Regions from separate parts of the Synechococcus sp. A15-127 genome, predicted to be linked through region 1. Evidence: predicted binding sites of a transcription regulator. Region 1 holds the regulator's gene; each other region holds the start of a gene.
The links. Region 1 encodes NtcA, which controls nitrogen genes in cyanobacteria. Its sites were predicted from a motif close to GTANCNNNNGNTAC; they were not measured.
Positions count from the first base shown of each region.

Region 2: glnA (type I glutamate--ammonia ligase) is a predicted target of NtcA. The motif match lies at 2,787-2,800, and genes of this name have one in related genera.
Region 3: SynA15127_RS05825 (DUF4278 domain-containing protein) is a predicted target of NtcA. The motif match lies at 3,289-3,302, and genes of this name have one in related genera.

Region 1 covers NZ_CP047948.1:285,168-289,965, reverse strand. Annotated here, with positions in the region: gene dcd (dCTP deaminase) at 1-269, opposite strand, end outside; gene SynA15127_RS01470 (cob(I)yrinic acid a,c-diamide adenosyltransferase) at 269-868, opposite strand; gene rph (ribonuclease PH) at 977-1,711, shown strand; gene ntcA (global nitrogen regulator NtcA) at 1,779-2,498, shown strand; gene SynA15127_RS01455 (DUF3084 domain-containing protein) at 2,526-3,725, shown strand; gene SynA15127_RS01450 (resolvase) at 3,722-4,162, shown strand; gene SynA15127_RS01445 (DUF3146 family protein) at 4,140-4,397, opposite strand; gene pth (aminoacyl-tRNA hydrolase) at 4,394-4,798, opposite strand, start outside.
Region 2 covers NZ_CP047948.1:1,434,703-1,439,500, reverse strand. Annotated here, with positions in the region: gene SynA15127_RS07505 (hypothetical protein) at 1-15, opposite strand, end outside; gene SynA15127_RS07500 (class I SAM-dependent methyltransferase) at 89-1,162, opposite strand; gene glnA (type I glutamate--ammonia ligase) at 1,303-2,724, opposite strand; gene SynA15127_RS07490 (allophycocyanin subunit beta) at 2,965-3,489, shown strand; gene SynA15127_RS07485 (alanine--glyoxylate aminotransferase family protein) at 3,586-4,770, shown strand; gene SynA15127_RS07480 (nucleoside deaminase) at 4,742-4,798, opposite strand, start outside.
Region 3 covers NZ_CP047948.1:1,146,381-1,151,178, forward strand. Annotated here, with positions in the region: gene SynA15127_RS05800 (CP12 domain-containing protein) at 1-116, shown strand, start outside; gene SynA15127_RS05805 (response regulator transcription factor) at 179-865, shown strand; gene SynA15127_RS05810 (GNAT family N-acetyltransferase) at 945-1,835, opposite strand; gene SynA15127_RS13520 (hypothetical protein) at 1,870-2,004, opposite strand; gene SynA15127_RS05815 (hypothetical protein) at 2,201-2,419, shown strand; gene SynA15127_RS05820 (hypothetical protein) at 2,669-2,857, opposite strand; gene SynA15127_RS05825 (DUF4278 domain-containing protein) at 3,001-3,204, opposite strand; gene SynA15127_RS05830 (hypothetical protein) at 3,856-4,176, opposite strand; gene SynA15127_RS05835 (fatty acid desaturase) at 4,221-4,798, opposite strand, start outside.

The DNA of each region.
Region 1 (4,798 bases):
TAGCCACCGTCCTCGTCCTCATGCAGAGGCGTGGGCTCCAGATTGGCGGGATTGAACCGCTTGGGGTTCATCACCGTTCCGGGCACATGCCGGAAGATCATGAACTCCTGCGGGGATAGGCGAAGGTCGTAGCCGTAGGAGGAACATCCGAAGCTCAGAACCGGTCGCAGACGTTGCTCAGGATCAAGATGGCGCACCAGACCTGCCTGAAAGGGCTCGAGCATGCCCTTCTGAGCCTGCTCGGTGATCCAGCGATCGTTCTTGAGCATCAGAAACCCCTGCGCAGTTCGGTGACCTGATCCGCCATGGCCATGACGCTGGAAGGAATCGCCGGCCCAGTGATGATCACATCCATGGAGCCTGGACGCTGTTGCAGGCTCGACAGAAGCTCATCTTCCTTCAGGTAGCCGAGCGCTGCCGCGAGACCGACCTCATCCAGCACCAATTGATCAAGGTCGCCTTCAGCGAGATGGCGCCGGCAGGCCTGCCAGACCGCATCGACGGCCTCGGAACCACCAGGCTGATCGGGTTCTGCAAGACACGCCGGAATATCCGGACGCAGCCAGGTGAGGCCGCCACAGAGCAACACACAGCCCTGCGGCCCCTGCTTCACCCCCCCCTTGAGGAACTGGGCGATCAGAACGCGGCTGCCGAGCCCTGCCGCCCGCATCGCCTGGCTGAGAACACTGGAAAAACTGCCCCGATAGGAGGCCGTATGCACCTGCAGCTGGCCCTCTGGAGCCACCAGATGCAGCGGCGCGGGTGCGGGAAGCGGCGGAAGCGGACGCAGACCGGCCCTCTCCAGCGCGTGGCGATCCCCGGTCAGGGCTCCAGAGGATCGATGGCTGGTGGTCAGGCTTGCGGTCATCGCGTCGGGTGTCACCAGGGATACACCCTGCAGACCTCGAATGTAGCGGCGCGATGCGACTCCACAAGGGCATTGACACTACCGATGGTGTGCTGTGAAATCAGGTTCATGGTGGATCCCTCCGAGACCCGAGCCGATGGGCGTCGTCCTGATGCCCTTCGGCCGTTTGAAGTGAGCTGGGATCCGATGGGGTTCGCTCTCAGTTCATTGATCGTGCGCACCGGACGCACCGCAGTTCTATGCAGCGTCTGCCTTGAAGAGTCGGTGCCGCGCTGGCGGAAGGGGAACGGACTGGGCTGGATCAGCGCTGAATACCGGCTCCTGCCCGGCTCCACACCTCAGCGCCAGTCGCGCGAATTGCTCAAACTCTCCGGCCGCACCCAGGAGATTCAGCGATTGATCGGCCGCAGCCTGCGCGCCGCGGTGGACCTGGAAGCTCTTGGAGAACGCAGCCTGCTGATCGATTGTGATGTGGTCCAGGCGGATGCCGGCACCCGAACCGCGTCGGTCACCGGGGCCTGGATGGCTCTTCAGCTGGCATGTGACCGTCTGATCGCCCAGGGGGTCCTGGAGCGCCAGCCGATCCGGAGTCAGGTGGCAGCGGTGTCCGTCGGGCTCCTGGAGGGCAGGCCGCTGCTGGATCTGGATTACAGCGAAGACAGCCAAGCTGACGTTGATCTGAATGTGGTGGCCTCAGGCGACGGGAGTCTTCTGGAGATCCAGGGCACGGCCGAAGGAGCTCCGTTCAGCCGCGGGCAGCTGAACGTCCTGCTGGATCTGGCGCAGCCCGGGCTAGACGCCCTTCTGGCCGCCCAGAGCAATGCCCTGAGCAGCCGCAGCTGATTGCGTAATAACGGCTACACAGCTGAACAGGGTCGATCCTTAACTTTTAACCAGTCGAAACGGATTGTTGGGAACCAGCAGTGGGTTCAGCCGTTACGTCGCCGTTCCGGCTCATTCGGCCCAGGACCAGCCGGTCAGCTCATCCCGCTCGCTGCTTGATGTCATCAGAGATCTGGACGGCGCCAGCACGGAACTTGTCGAACGAAACAAGACCATCTTCTTTCCAGGTGATCCCGCCGAGCGGGTCTACCTGATCCGTCGCGGTGCCGTGCGGCTTTCCAGGGTTTATGAGTCTGGCGAAGAGATCACCGTCGCTCTGCTTCGTGAGAACAGCCTCTTCGGAGTGCTGTCGCTGCTCACCGGCCACCGTTCCGATCGCTTCTATCACGCTGTCGCCTTCACACGGGTGGAGATGGTGACGGCACCGGCCGGCTCAGTCCGTGCCGCGATCGAGGCCGACACCGCAGTCGGGCTCAGGCTGCTTCAGGGTCTCTCCAGCAGGATTCTGCAGACCGAAACAATGATCGAGACCCTCACGCACCGGGACATGTCCTCCCGCCTGGTGAGTTTTCTGCTGGTGCTCTGCCGGGACTTCGGCGTGCCGGACCAACTCGGCATCACCATCGACCTCCGTCTCTCCCATCAGGCCATCGCCGAGGCGATCGGCTCAACGCGGGTCACCATCACCCGACTCCTGGGAGACTTGCGTCAATCCGGTCTCGTTCAGATTGACCGCAAGAAGATCACGGTTCTGGATCCGATTGCTCTGGCCAAGCGGTTCAGCTGAGAGTCGGCCCCACTGGGAGGTGACGCCGTGAGCGGATGGCTGCTGATCATCGCGCTGCTGGTGCTCGGCGGCGTGCTTTCAGCTCTGGGCGACAGGTTGGGCAGCCGTGTCGGCAAGGCACGCCTCAGCCTGTTCAACATGCGACCGCGACGGACGGCGGTGCTGATCACGGTGCTCACCGGCAGCCTGATCAGTGCGCTGTCCCTCGGTCTGATGCTGCTGGTCAGCCGTCAGTTACGGGTTGGGCTGTTTGAGCTCGACGGACTGCAACAGAAACTTCAGGACAGCCGCCGACAGCTGCGGCAGAACAGAGGTGCCCTGGAGTCAGCCGAGGAAGAACGTCGTCAGGCCATTGCCCAGACGCAACGCATCGATGCCGAGCTGTCGACGGCCAAGCAGCGGGCAGCGACACTTCGTGAGGAGCTGGAGCCTCTGCAGCAGCAGCGCGTCCGGCTGGAGGCCGAGCAGCAGCGCCTCAGTCGCGACATTCAGCAGCGGGACAGGGACATCAAGGTCCGGGATGCAGACATCCGCCGCACCGAGGAGGAACTCAAGCGGGTTCGCGCCAGCATCCAAGCCGGTGAGGCGGAACTCAAGGAGCTGGAGCGCAACCTGATCGCCCTGCGCCGCGGTTCCGTGGTTCTCAGCAGCGGAGAGGCTCTGGCCACAGCCACCATCCGACTGGAGAGTGCAGGACAGGCGAAGACGGTGATCGACCGTTTGCTGCAGGACGCGAATCTCACGGCCTACCAGCAGGTCCGACCCGGTGAGACCCCCGACAGACAGATCCTCCTGGTTCCCCGGAACGATGTGCAGCGTCTGCGGACGATCATCAGCAAGCCAGGCACATGGGTGGTTTCGATCCGCTCTGCCACCAACGTGCTGCTCGGGGAGACCATCGTCTATGCCTTTCCTGACGTCCGACCGAACCGGCGCATCAGTCGCAGCGGCGAAGTACTGGCGTCGGCAACCCTCCCGGACCAGGATCGATCACCGGAGATGGTCCGCCGACGCCTGAACCTTCTGCTCGCCTCTGCGTTCGCCGAGGTGCAGCGTCGTGGCTCCCTCGTGGAAGGACTCCAGTTCGACGGGACGGTCTTCGCTCAGCTCGGCATGGCTCTGGTGGACCGCCCCGCAGAAGAGGGGGATCTGACCCTTGAGGTGATCGCCGAGAGCGACAGTGACAGTGGCGATCCGGTGCTGGTGGCGTTTCGGGTCAGCCCATGACCCGACTGGCCGGTGTTGATCCCGGGAGAAGCAAATGCGGCCTCGTGCTCGTGGACACCGAATCCCTCCAGGTGCTCGGCGGAGCTGTCGTGATCTGTGAGCAGGTTCTGGACCGGCTGAGCGACTGGCAGGTCGCCGGAGGACTGGACGGGATCGTGCTGGGTGACGGCACCGGCAGTGCGGCATGGCTGCCGAAGCTGCAGTCCCTCGCTCCTGTTCAGCAGGTGAATGAATACGGCACCACCCTGCGAGCCCGCCGTCGCTACTGGGAGCTGTGGCCTCCCAGGGGGTGGCAGCGGCTGATACCCCGCGGCCTGCTGATCCCACCCGAGGAGCTCGATGCGATCGCCGCCCTTGTGATGGTGGAGGACAGCCTGGGAACACCGTGCCGTTGGTCGGGTGCGAAACAGCGCCTCAGAAGCGGGCCCGAACGGTGAAGGTGTAATCACCGCCGGGTTCAAGTCGATAATCCGAGCGCACGAGGAATCGACGCAGAGCGTCCTGGATCAGAGCCCGCCCCAGGGAGGGCTCCACGGTCAGGTCACCGCAATCAAACGCCCAGCGGAACTGCCACTGAAAGCCTCCGGCCGCCACCTCCCCCTCAACGCACTGCTCGCTGAAGCACTGGCGCAGCACCCGGAGGTGGGCAGTGGTGGCGGGGAGCGCTGTCATCCGCCGCTGGCAACGCTCTGCGGCCGGTAGGCATTGATCCAGTTGCCGGCCCGTTCCATGCCCTGGCGCTGAATGCGTCCCAGACCATCAAGAACGGCATCCAGCACAGCATCCACACAAGGTTCCTCGACCTTGCTGAAAGCACCGAGCACATGCGACACGGTTCTGGCCCGTCGCTCATCGGGAGTGTCCGCAGGGGCACCGATTCCGATCCTCAGCCGAGGGAACTCCTGCCCGCCGAGATGCTGAATCGTGCTGCGCAGTCCGTTGTGACCGCCTGCACTGCCCTGAGCACGCAGTCGCAGGCGGCCCAGAGGGAGGTCCATATCATCCACCAGAACCAGCAGCTGATCAGCTGTCAGTCCGAACCAATCGAGCGCAGCTCTGATCGATCGACCGCT
Region 2 (4,798 bases), 1.1 Mb from region 1:
GAAAGGATTGGTCATGGATCATCCCAACGGTCGAACACACCCTATGGATCCTGAACGGATCTGCAAGGTGGGCTGTCAGCGAACCCGTTCAGAGTGCTGAAACCACAGGTTTCCGCGCGGTCCACACCCTCGTCATGAAATGGGATTCGCCTTTGATGGCCTCGAATCCCGCGCTGGCCAGGCGTGCGGGGATGTCATCACTGATGTAGTCGCGGTAGTAGGGCTCGTGAAAGACCCTTCTGAAGTTCTCCATCGCGACGCCGAACTCGGGCGAGTCGTTGATCTGGACCGAATCCGCGAGAACGAAGGTTCCGCCGGGCTCCAGCACCCGCCAGGCTTCGTTCAGCACGTTCTGGCGCGCTTCCCCCGGGAGCTCATGGAGCAGAAACACACAGGTCACGGCCTGCAGGCCGTCATCAGCCAGAGGGAGACGCTCTCCATTCGCCCGCAGCAGCTCCACCAGTGGTGACGTCCCACCGTTCAGCCAGCGATTCGCCTGCCTGAGGTAGGCCTCCGAGAGATCGATTCCAATCAGTTCCGCGTGGGCAAAGGCTCCGCGGATCTGATGCAGGGTTCGACCGGTGCCGGTCGCCACATCAAGAATCCTCAGCGAGGCCGGCGATCGGTCGGAGAAGTGGCGGAGCCCGCGTTTGAGAGGTGCCAGAACGCGGCGACGCATGGCATCGGCGGTGCCGTTGAACAGAATCTCAACCTGGAGGTCGTAGAGGCCTGCCGAGTGATCGCTCAGATACCCATCCGTCTGGTGGTGGAAATTCTGGAGGTAATAGTCGGGATAGAGGCTGGGGTCGGTTCCTTCCGGCAGGTCTCTCACATTGCGCTGCTTGCGGCGGGACCAGGTTGAGGGCAGATCGAGCCAGACCATCGGATACGTTCTGGCCCACTCCAGCCAGGGCGCATCGAAGAGCAGTTCCTGCGGATACACACCCTGCTCAGCGTCAGCCCAGTCCCGTTCCTCAAGCTTCGCCATGGCAGCTCGGAGAGTGTTCAGCATCTCGGGCGGAACCGATTCCGTGCTGGGGACGGCTTCCGGAGCCACAAGCGACATCAGCCGCGTGCTGAGGTCTTTGTGAACCAGACCGGCCAGACCTTTCCCCTGCTGCAGGGTCTGGTAAGCGAGCTTGCTGAAGGGCGTGGTCGCCATCGGAGTGCGTTGAAGACGACCATTCCAGCGAATCCATTACTGAAATGGGGACTCTGCTCATCAGACGGAACCTGACGGTCATCAAAAAGGCCCGTCTCCTGAGAAGACGGGCCCCTGAACACACCGACCGGATCCCTGGATCAGGCGTCGTAGTACATCGCGAACTCGTGGGGGTGAGGACGCTGCCGGAGTTGCTGAACCTCCTCGTATTTGATGTCAATCCAGTTCTGGATGAAGTCATCAGAGAAGACGCCTCCCTCGGTCAGGAATCCCCTATCGGCATCCAGAGCTTCGAGGGCGCCATTGAGAGATGGCGGAACCGTGGAGATGCTGGCGAGTTCCTCGGCAGGCAGTTCGAACAGATCCTTGTCGAAGCCGTCACCGGGATCGATCTGATTCTTGATGCCGTCGATGCCGGCCATCATCATGGCGCTGAAGGCCAGATAAGGATTGGCCAGGGCATCACCCGAGCGGAATTCCAGACGCTTGGCCTTGGGGCTTGGGCCTGTGAGAGGGATGCGGACGGCGGCGGACCGGTTCCCTTCGGAGTACACCAGGTTCACAGGAGCTTCAAATCCGGGCACCAGTCGCTTGTAACTGTTGGTGGTGGGGTTCGTGAAGGCGAGGAATGCCGGAGCGTGCTTCAGGATTCCACCGATATACCAGCGAGCCGTCTGGGAGAGGTTGGCGTAGGTGCCTTCTCCGAAGAACAGGGGCTGGCCGCCCTTCCAGAGGCTCTGGTGCACGTGCATTCCGGTTCCGTTGTCGTTGAAGACAGGTTTCGGCATGAACGTGGCCGTCTTGCCGTACTTCTTCGCGACATTGCGGACGACGTACTTGTACGTCATGACGTTGTCGGCCGCCTGGATCAGCTCAGCGAATTTCATGCCCAGCTCGTGCTGGCCAGCGCCGGCCACTTCATGGTGGTGCTTCTCGATGGGAATCCCGAGCTGGCCCATGAGCAGAAGCATCTCCGAACGGATGTCCTGGGCTGTGTCGTTCGGAGCGACGGGGAAGTACCCCTCCTTCTCCTGGATTTTGTAGGCGAGGTTGCCGCCTTCCTCGAGGCGACCGGTGTTCCAGCCCGCCTCGATCGTGTCAACGCTGTAGAAGGCGCCACCGGAGGACGAGTTGTAGCGGACGTCGTCAAAGAGGAAGAACTCAGGCTCAGGACCGAAGAAGGCCATGTCAGCAAGGCCGGTTGAGCTCAGGTAATCGAGAGCCCGCTGGGCCAGGGCGCGAGGGCAGCGCTCGTAGGGCAGACCGGTGCGTGGCTCCTGAATCGAGCAGATCATGCTCAGGGTTTTGTGCCGGTAGAACGGGTCCACCCAGGCGGTGTTGGCGTCGGGCACCATGGCCATGTCGGAGGCCTGGATGCCTTTCCAGCCGCGGATTGATGAACCGTCAAAGGCAAGGCCCTCGGTGAAGGACTCCTCCTCCAGTAGATCGGTGCAGACCGTGAGGTGCTGCCACTTGCCGTGGAGGTCAGTGAACTTGAGGTCGATCAGTTCAATGCCCTCGTCTTTGATCTGACGGAGGACATCCTGTGAAGTTTTTGCCATGGAAAGACGTCTCGGCCCTAGGCGTGCTTTCAAGACCGTAAAGATCCTGAATACCCCATTGTGTAGCAAGGGGTACAAAATTCTCCACCCATCACCTGGGGCGACATCTCTGCCCGGCCGGTTCCGCTGACGCTCCTCGTAACCGTTTCTGTCAACTTCGCTGGAACTCAGGCCCTCAGAGGCTTTTCGCCGGATGACAGGTGTTAGCTTCCAGCCGGGAATGTCTGTCGAATCCACAGCATGCGCGACGCCATCAGCGGATTGATCGGTCGATATGACCAGCAGGGTCGTTACTTCGACCGCATGGCCATCGACCGGATCGAGTCGTTCCTTGGTGAGTCCGAACTTCGGATCCGCGCCGTGGAGCTGATCAACCGCGATGCCGCCGAGATCGTCCGCGAGGCGAGTCAGGCGCTGTTCCTGGATGAGCCGGAACTGCTGCTCCCTGGAGGCAACGCCTACACCACAAGGCGCCTCGCGGCCTGTCTGCGGGATATGGATTACTTCTTGCGCTACGCCAGCTATGCCCTCGTGGCTGGAGACAGCACAATCCTCAACGAGCGGGTGCTCAACGGTCTGGATGACACCTACAAGAGCCTCGGGGTACCAACCGGTCCGACGGTTCGAAGCATCGTGCTTCTCGGTGAGGTCGTCTGTGAACGTCTCCGGTCCGATGGGGTCCCCCTGGAGCGCCTGGCTACCGTCCGAGAGCCCTTTGATCACATGGCCAGAGGCCTCGCTGAGACCAACGTCCGTCAACGCTGATCAGAAGCTTCAACGACTGCGTTGCAAACTGACGGATTTCGACCGCTGGGTGAGATGAGTGCGTAGCATCTGCGGCCAGACCTCCTGCTCAGGGCCTTGGCGACGACCCACTCACTCCTTCCCGTAGACGACAGTCACCGCAGGAGCTTCGATCCGATCGCCACCCCGGACAGATTGCTCCTCGGACCGGGGCCGTCCAATGCCCACCCGACGGTGCTGAAGGCACTGTCACGGACGCCCATCGGCCATCTCGATCCGCTCTACGTGGAATTGATGAGCGAGGTTCAGGAACTGCTTCGTTACGCCTGGCAGACCGAGAACCGACTCACGCTTCCGATGAGCGGTACCGGTAGCTCCGCCATGGAGGCAACCCTGGCGAACACCGTCGAACCCGGTGACACCGTTCTCATCGCGGTGAAGGGGTACTTCGGTTTACGGCTTGTGGACATGGCCGGTCGCTACCGCGCCGACGTCAGAACCATCGAAAAGCCCTGGGGAGAGTGGTTCTCCCTCGAGGAGCTCGAGGCGGCGATCCTCGAGCACAACCCGGCGATCCTGGCGATGGTGCATGCCGAAACCTCCACAGGGGTCTGCCAGCCCATGGAGGGAGTCGGCGACCTGTGCCGCCGGCATGACTGCCTGCTGCTGCTGGATACGGTCACGTCTCTCGGCGGTGTTCCGCTCTACATCGATGACTGGCAGGTCGATCTCGCTTACAGCTGTAGTCAGAAGGGACTCAGCTGCCCCCCTGGGCTTGGTCCCTTCACCATGGGCCCCCGCGCTGAGGCCAAGATGGAAGCTCGCCGGGACAAGGTGCCGAACTGGTATCTCGACGTCTCCCTCCTCAACAAGTACTGGGGCAGCGACAGGGTCTACCACCACACAGCGCCTGTGAACATGAACTTCGGCATGCGGGAGGCCCTGCGTCTGCTTGCCGAGGAAGGACTGGACCAGTCCTGGGCCCGGCATCGTCGCAATGCGGAAGCGCTCTGGAGCGGCCTGGAGGCACTTGGTCTTGAAATGGTCGTTCCCGAGGAGCATCGGCTCCCCACCCTCACCACCGTTCGCATCCCTGAAGGGGTTGATGGAAAGGCATTCAGCCAGCATCTGCTCAACACCCACGGCATCGAGGTGGGTGGTGGCCTCGGCTCCCTCGCCGGCAAGATCTGGCGTATCGGTCTGATGGGCTACAACTCAACCCCCGAAAACGTCGACCGGCTGCTTGATCTGTTCAAGACCGAGCTCCCCAGCTTCAAGGGGACCGTCGCCGCCGCTGCCTGAACCAGCCTTCCAGCTGATCTCGGGCTTC
Region 3 (4,798 bases), 860 kb from region 1:
AGGGGCTTGAGACCTACCGCAGCCATCACCCCGATGATCACAAGGATCCCACCTCGCTTGAGGTGCATTGCGATCTCAACCCAGACGCCCCTGAATGTCGCGTCTATGACGACTGACAACGTCGATTCCGGAATGATTCCTCTGCCTGGCAAGGATGGGCAGAGGGAGCAGCCCTTGGATGGATCTGACGCCGTATCTCCAGCACCAGCCGAGGTCGGTTGACGATGAGCCGCTGTTGTCTGTGGCGATCACAGGCAGGATTGCGCTGGCGATGAAGGGGCGGTTTTTCCTGCGTTGCTTCTGTGAAAGTCTCACGGAACGGGCCCAGATCGGCTGCGCGGTGACCGATGAAGAGTCCTGCTTGACGTATCTCGATCAGGATCAGTTTGAATTGCTTCTGTGCACGGATCTGCTGGAACGTGGCAATGGTTTTGAGTTGGTTCGCAAAGCACGGGACAAGCAGCCGGATCTGAGGGTTGTTGTTCTGGCTCTGAGCGATGCCATTCCGGTGGAGTACGACGCTGCCCCCTGGCTTGAGGCTGTTGTCGCTGAAGCTGACATCATCGAAGATCGCAAACCCCTGGAAGCTGCCGTGCTGGCCGTGATGGGACATCACTCCTATCGCAGCCCTTCGCTGCGCTCCGACGAGCTTCCTTACCTGAGCTGCCCGAGGCTGACCCCCCGGGAATATGAAGTGCTGGATCGTCTTGCCCGCGGCATGTCCGATCGGGAGATCGCTGAGGATCTTGTGGTTACCGAAGAAACCGCGCGCACCTACACCAAGCGCCTGCTGCGGACGCTTGAGGTGAATAACAGAGTGCAGGCAGTGCTGAAGGGAATGCGTTGCGGAATGGTTCAGATCTGAGCCATTGATTCACCCCAGATGGGAGTAGATCCCGTTGGAACGGAGACGCGTTGATGCATCACCGGCGGCGTCAGGCTGTTCAACCCAGCTCCAGGCATGCCAGACCGTAGATGTTCTGATCATGGCCGTTGTCCAGGCTGCCCTTGTACATACGATGGGTTGCTCCCATCCGCCGGAACCCTTTGGCGCCCGCCATGGTTCGAGCGGATCGGTTGTGGCCTGGGGTGTCGATGAGGATGATTCCCTTGTGCCGGTCCATGGCATTGCTCAACAGCAGGGATGCGATGCCCGGTTCTTCCGCCAGCAGTGGGCCGATGCGCCAGCCCTGCCCGATGGGCAGCAGGCATGGGCGGATGCGCACATAGCCATGGCATTGCTGCGTTTCATCCATGGCCACGAACACATCCCCTGCCCGGTGATTCAGCCACTGTTCCAGGAAGTGAGGTCTCGGGCTGATCTCATGGCGTTCGTCATAGGCCTGAACGGCATCGATCGAGATGTTCCCGAGTGGAACAACCGTGATGTCGTTGCGATGCAGCAACCGGCTGCTCGGATGGGTCGATGACTCCTCCAGGCACAGGTGTTGCCACCGCGTGGTGATTGAATCGTTTCGGAACCCTTCACGTTGGTAGAACTCCACCATCGCCGGTGCGGCTTCCAGCCCGATGCACGTCACATCAGCGAGAGACGTCAGTGCGTGTTCCCACAATCTCTTGCCGACACCACGGCCGCGATGGTCCGGTTGAACCACGAAGAGACCGATGAAGCCGTAATCAGGGTTGTATTTCACGGCGGCGATGCAGCCCACAGGTTCGTCGTTCTGCCATGCCAGCCACACACCCTGGTTTCCCGTGTTGGCGTAGATCGCGATGTCGCCAACACCGGGCGCGAAATCTTCCTGACGCGCCAGTTGGGTGATGAAGTTCAGGTCCGTGTCCTGAAAGGCTCGGATCTCCAGGGACGACTTCACGGCAGCACTCACACCAAGCGTTGGCCGTTGTAGTTCACTTCTCGCTTCTCGGCCGTGCGATCCGGATCGTGCTTGGCCGCAGTGCACAGGCCAGAGCATGGAAGGGGCGGTGGGTTCCCTCAACAATCAGGCTTCCCATCGGTTGTGCCTGGGCCAAGTCGAGTTTCATGGCGTTACCTCGCACTGGTTCTGTCTACTCCGGCTGAGTCCTGAGGCCCAATCCCCATCTGGGGACAACCTTGCTTGCTGGATGTTTGTTGGCTTACACAGGCAAGTTGTGTCGCTTCCGCTTCTGATGTTCTGACGGATTGATGACAGACAGGCCCTCAATGACTTAGCAATCAAAAAGGAGTAACAGGATCGACATGGTCATGACACCGATGTCTGTCAAGCCGACCGAGGAAACCCTGATTGATGCACTGCGGGGTTGCCAGGGGTGGCAGGAACTGAAGCAGCTCGAACAACGACTCGCCGCGGTGGAGGATGCACCTCCCCTGTTCGACTGGATCTGCGACCTGCTGGTCAAGCGACGTCTTTCCAGAATTCTGGCGGCGAAGCTGCTCTTGCAGCTCCATAAGACCTGATTCGCGTTCGGCTCGATCTGTTATTTGATGCCGTATGTCTCGATGGGATTTTCTTCCCCCATGGCCTGACGCCGTCTCAGCTCGAACTCCAGCTGCCGGAGTTTTTCGGCGTTTTTGATGTTTTCTCCTTCCGTCCAGTGATGCGGGTGAGCTAACCGCGACTGCAGCTCTGCGATGTGACTGATGAGTTGTCTCGCGGGGGCCTCGGAGCCTTGGGATAACATCACTATGGTCGGCCCGCCGCAAAGGTCACTCAGCGGATCTACTCATGCGGCCCGAACGACGTCGCTCATCCTGGAATCGCCGTTTCAGTGCCGCATGGCGGAACGCCGTTTCCAGCCGGGTGAGTCTCGGTTGTTTGTCCTTCACGGCCGCTTCCCCGCGGGCGCGGGCGGCGTTGATGAAATCGTCAGCCTTGGTTCCACTCAATCCGCTCATGTTTCGTGTTCATCTCTCTTCACGATGCCCGCAAGGTCGTGTGAACAGTTGCAATCAACAGCCCTTCTTTCGAATTGAAGTCTGAAGTGCACAAAAAAACCGGGCCGATGTCGGCCCGGTTTGCAAGGTCTGGGTCTGGGCAATCAGCACCAGTTGGCAGCCATCTCCTCGTAGGACACTCCACGGACGTAGGTGTTGCCGCGGTAGGTGAGAGGGGTGGCTGGGTTGCCAGCGGCAGCTCTGTTGCTCAGATAGCTGCTGCGGCGATAGGTGAGTTGAACCGGTGCGGAGGCACCAGCAGAAACCTGCTGGTTGTACTCGGCACCGCGATAAAGCAGAGCGGACATGATGAGTTCCTCGAAGCAAGCTCAGGTCCCCGTTCCATGGCCTGAGTCGAACTGCGCTTCGCAGCGATTGCGAAGTGAACGTGTGTAGCTGTCGCTACGTCCCTTTTATAAGACTTTGGGCGGTTGAATGGTCGTTCAGGTTGATACCGACTTTCAAGATCGTTCCCAAGGGGAAGGCCGCCCCTCCCGGATGGGAAGGACGGCCTATCTCGCTCGTTTGTGCATAGCAATCGACCTAATCAGTGATGCTTCAAGGGTGTTGGAACCTCAAGCAAATGGACTGAAGAAACGGTCGAAGCGTCTGGCTTGATGGCGCCTGGGGCCAGGGAGTCCAGAGGTTGGGCCGGCATCCTTCAGGGCACCTTGGTCTTGGGCGGTGCAGAGGATGGTCGACTGGTCGGACGCACAGCTGTGTCGTCGCAGACGAAAGGCCCACGCATGGGTGGAAACTGTTGGAGCAGGGGCCGGAAAGTCAGGCTGCTTCTCGGATGTGCTCAGGTGGAGTGTCGGCCGTCATGGCTCCTCCGATCTCGATGCACACAGTGTTGGTGTTCCAGGCGACAAAGACAATCGGTGTTAAGGCGCATTGCCTCGAGGCAGCGGAACGCCGAAGTTGGAGACGGCGTGCCTCGAGCGACTGGGATCAGCCGCTCAGAACATGGACATCGCCTTGATTTTGCTCACCTTCTTCTGATCCAGTCCTTGGAGATCGTCCATGGCGATCAACTTCTGTTTGATCATGTCGGCCAGCACGAACAGCACGTTGCTTTCTTCAAATTCAGAACGTCCTTCGTATTGATAACGTTCAGTGCTGAGATAGTCGTGTAGTTTCCAGACAGATTCTGCTGAATCGAGCTGACTTGATTGCTCCTGCAATGTGTTGATCAAGGCAGTGATCGAACGATGCTTGCCGAGCTCAAAGGCATGTCGGGCAACGGTTTGTTCTTCGAGTGTCCAGTCTGTTGCCGACATGAAAGAGATAGTAGTGAGGGGGAATCAGGTGTGATCAGGGTCGATCAAGAGCGATGATGATCCCGAAGCAGTGGCAGCTGAAACCAGGGTGTGGATGGCGAATCATGATGTTCACGATGATAGCCAAAGTGGTAACAGGCTGCGAAAGACAAGAAAGGATTGAGCGCCAGGCTGCGAGAGGTGATGCCCGGTTGTGACGTCACTCCTCTCCGGTGTGGCATCCAGGTTCCCACCAGAAACAGTTGACATGAACTGATGATTAGTGGCAGAACGCAGAACAGCAGTAACGGCAGTCCATGATCGGTCTGATGGTGGCGCGTCAGGTTGAAGAGAACGAACCAGAAGCCACCCAGGTTCAGCAATTGTTTCCAGCTCAGATAGTTGCCCATGAAGTGGACATACCAACTGAAGATGCCGTCATTGGTGGAGCGTTGATAGTCAGGATCCCGATCGGATTCAGGTGCCTGATGATGGCGTCGGTGGTTCCGGCAGCAGAGCCTGTAGGACAGGCCGGCGTACAGAAACAGGCAGACCCTGCCGATCAGGCGGTTCAGCCCAGGCTGTTTTGGGACGAGGCTGTTGTGCATGGCGTCGTGGGCCACGATGAACAGTCCCGTGTGCA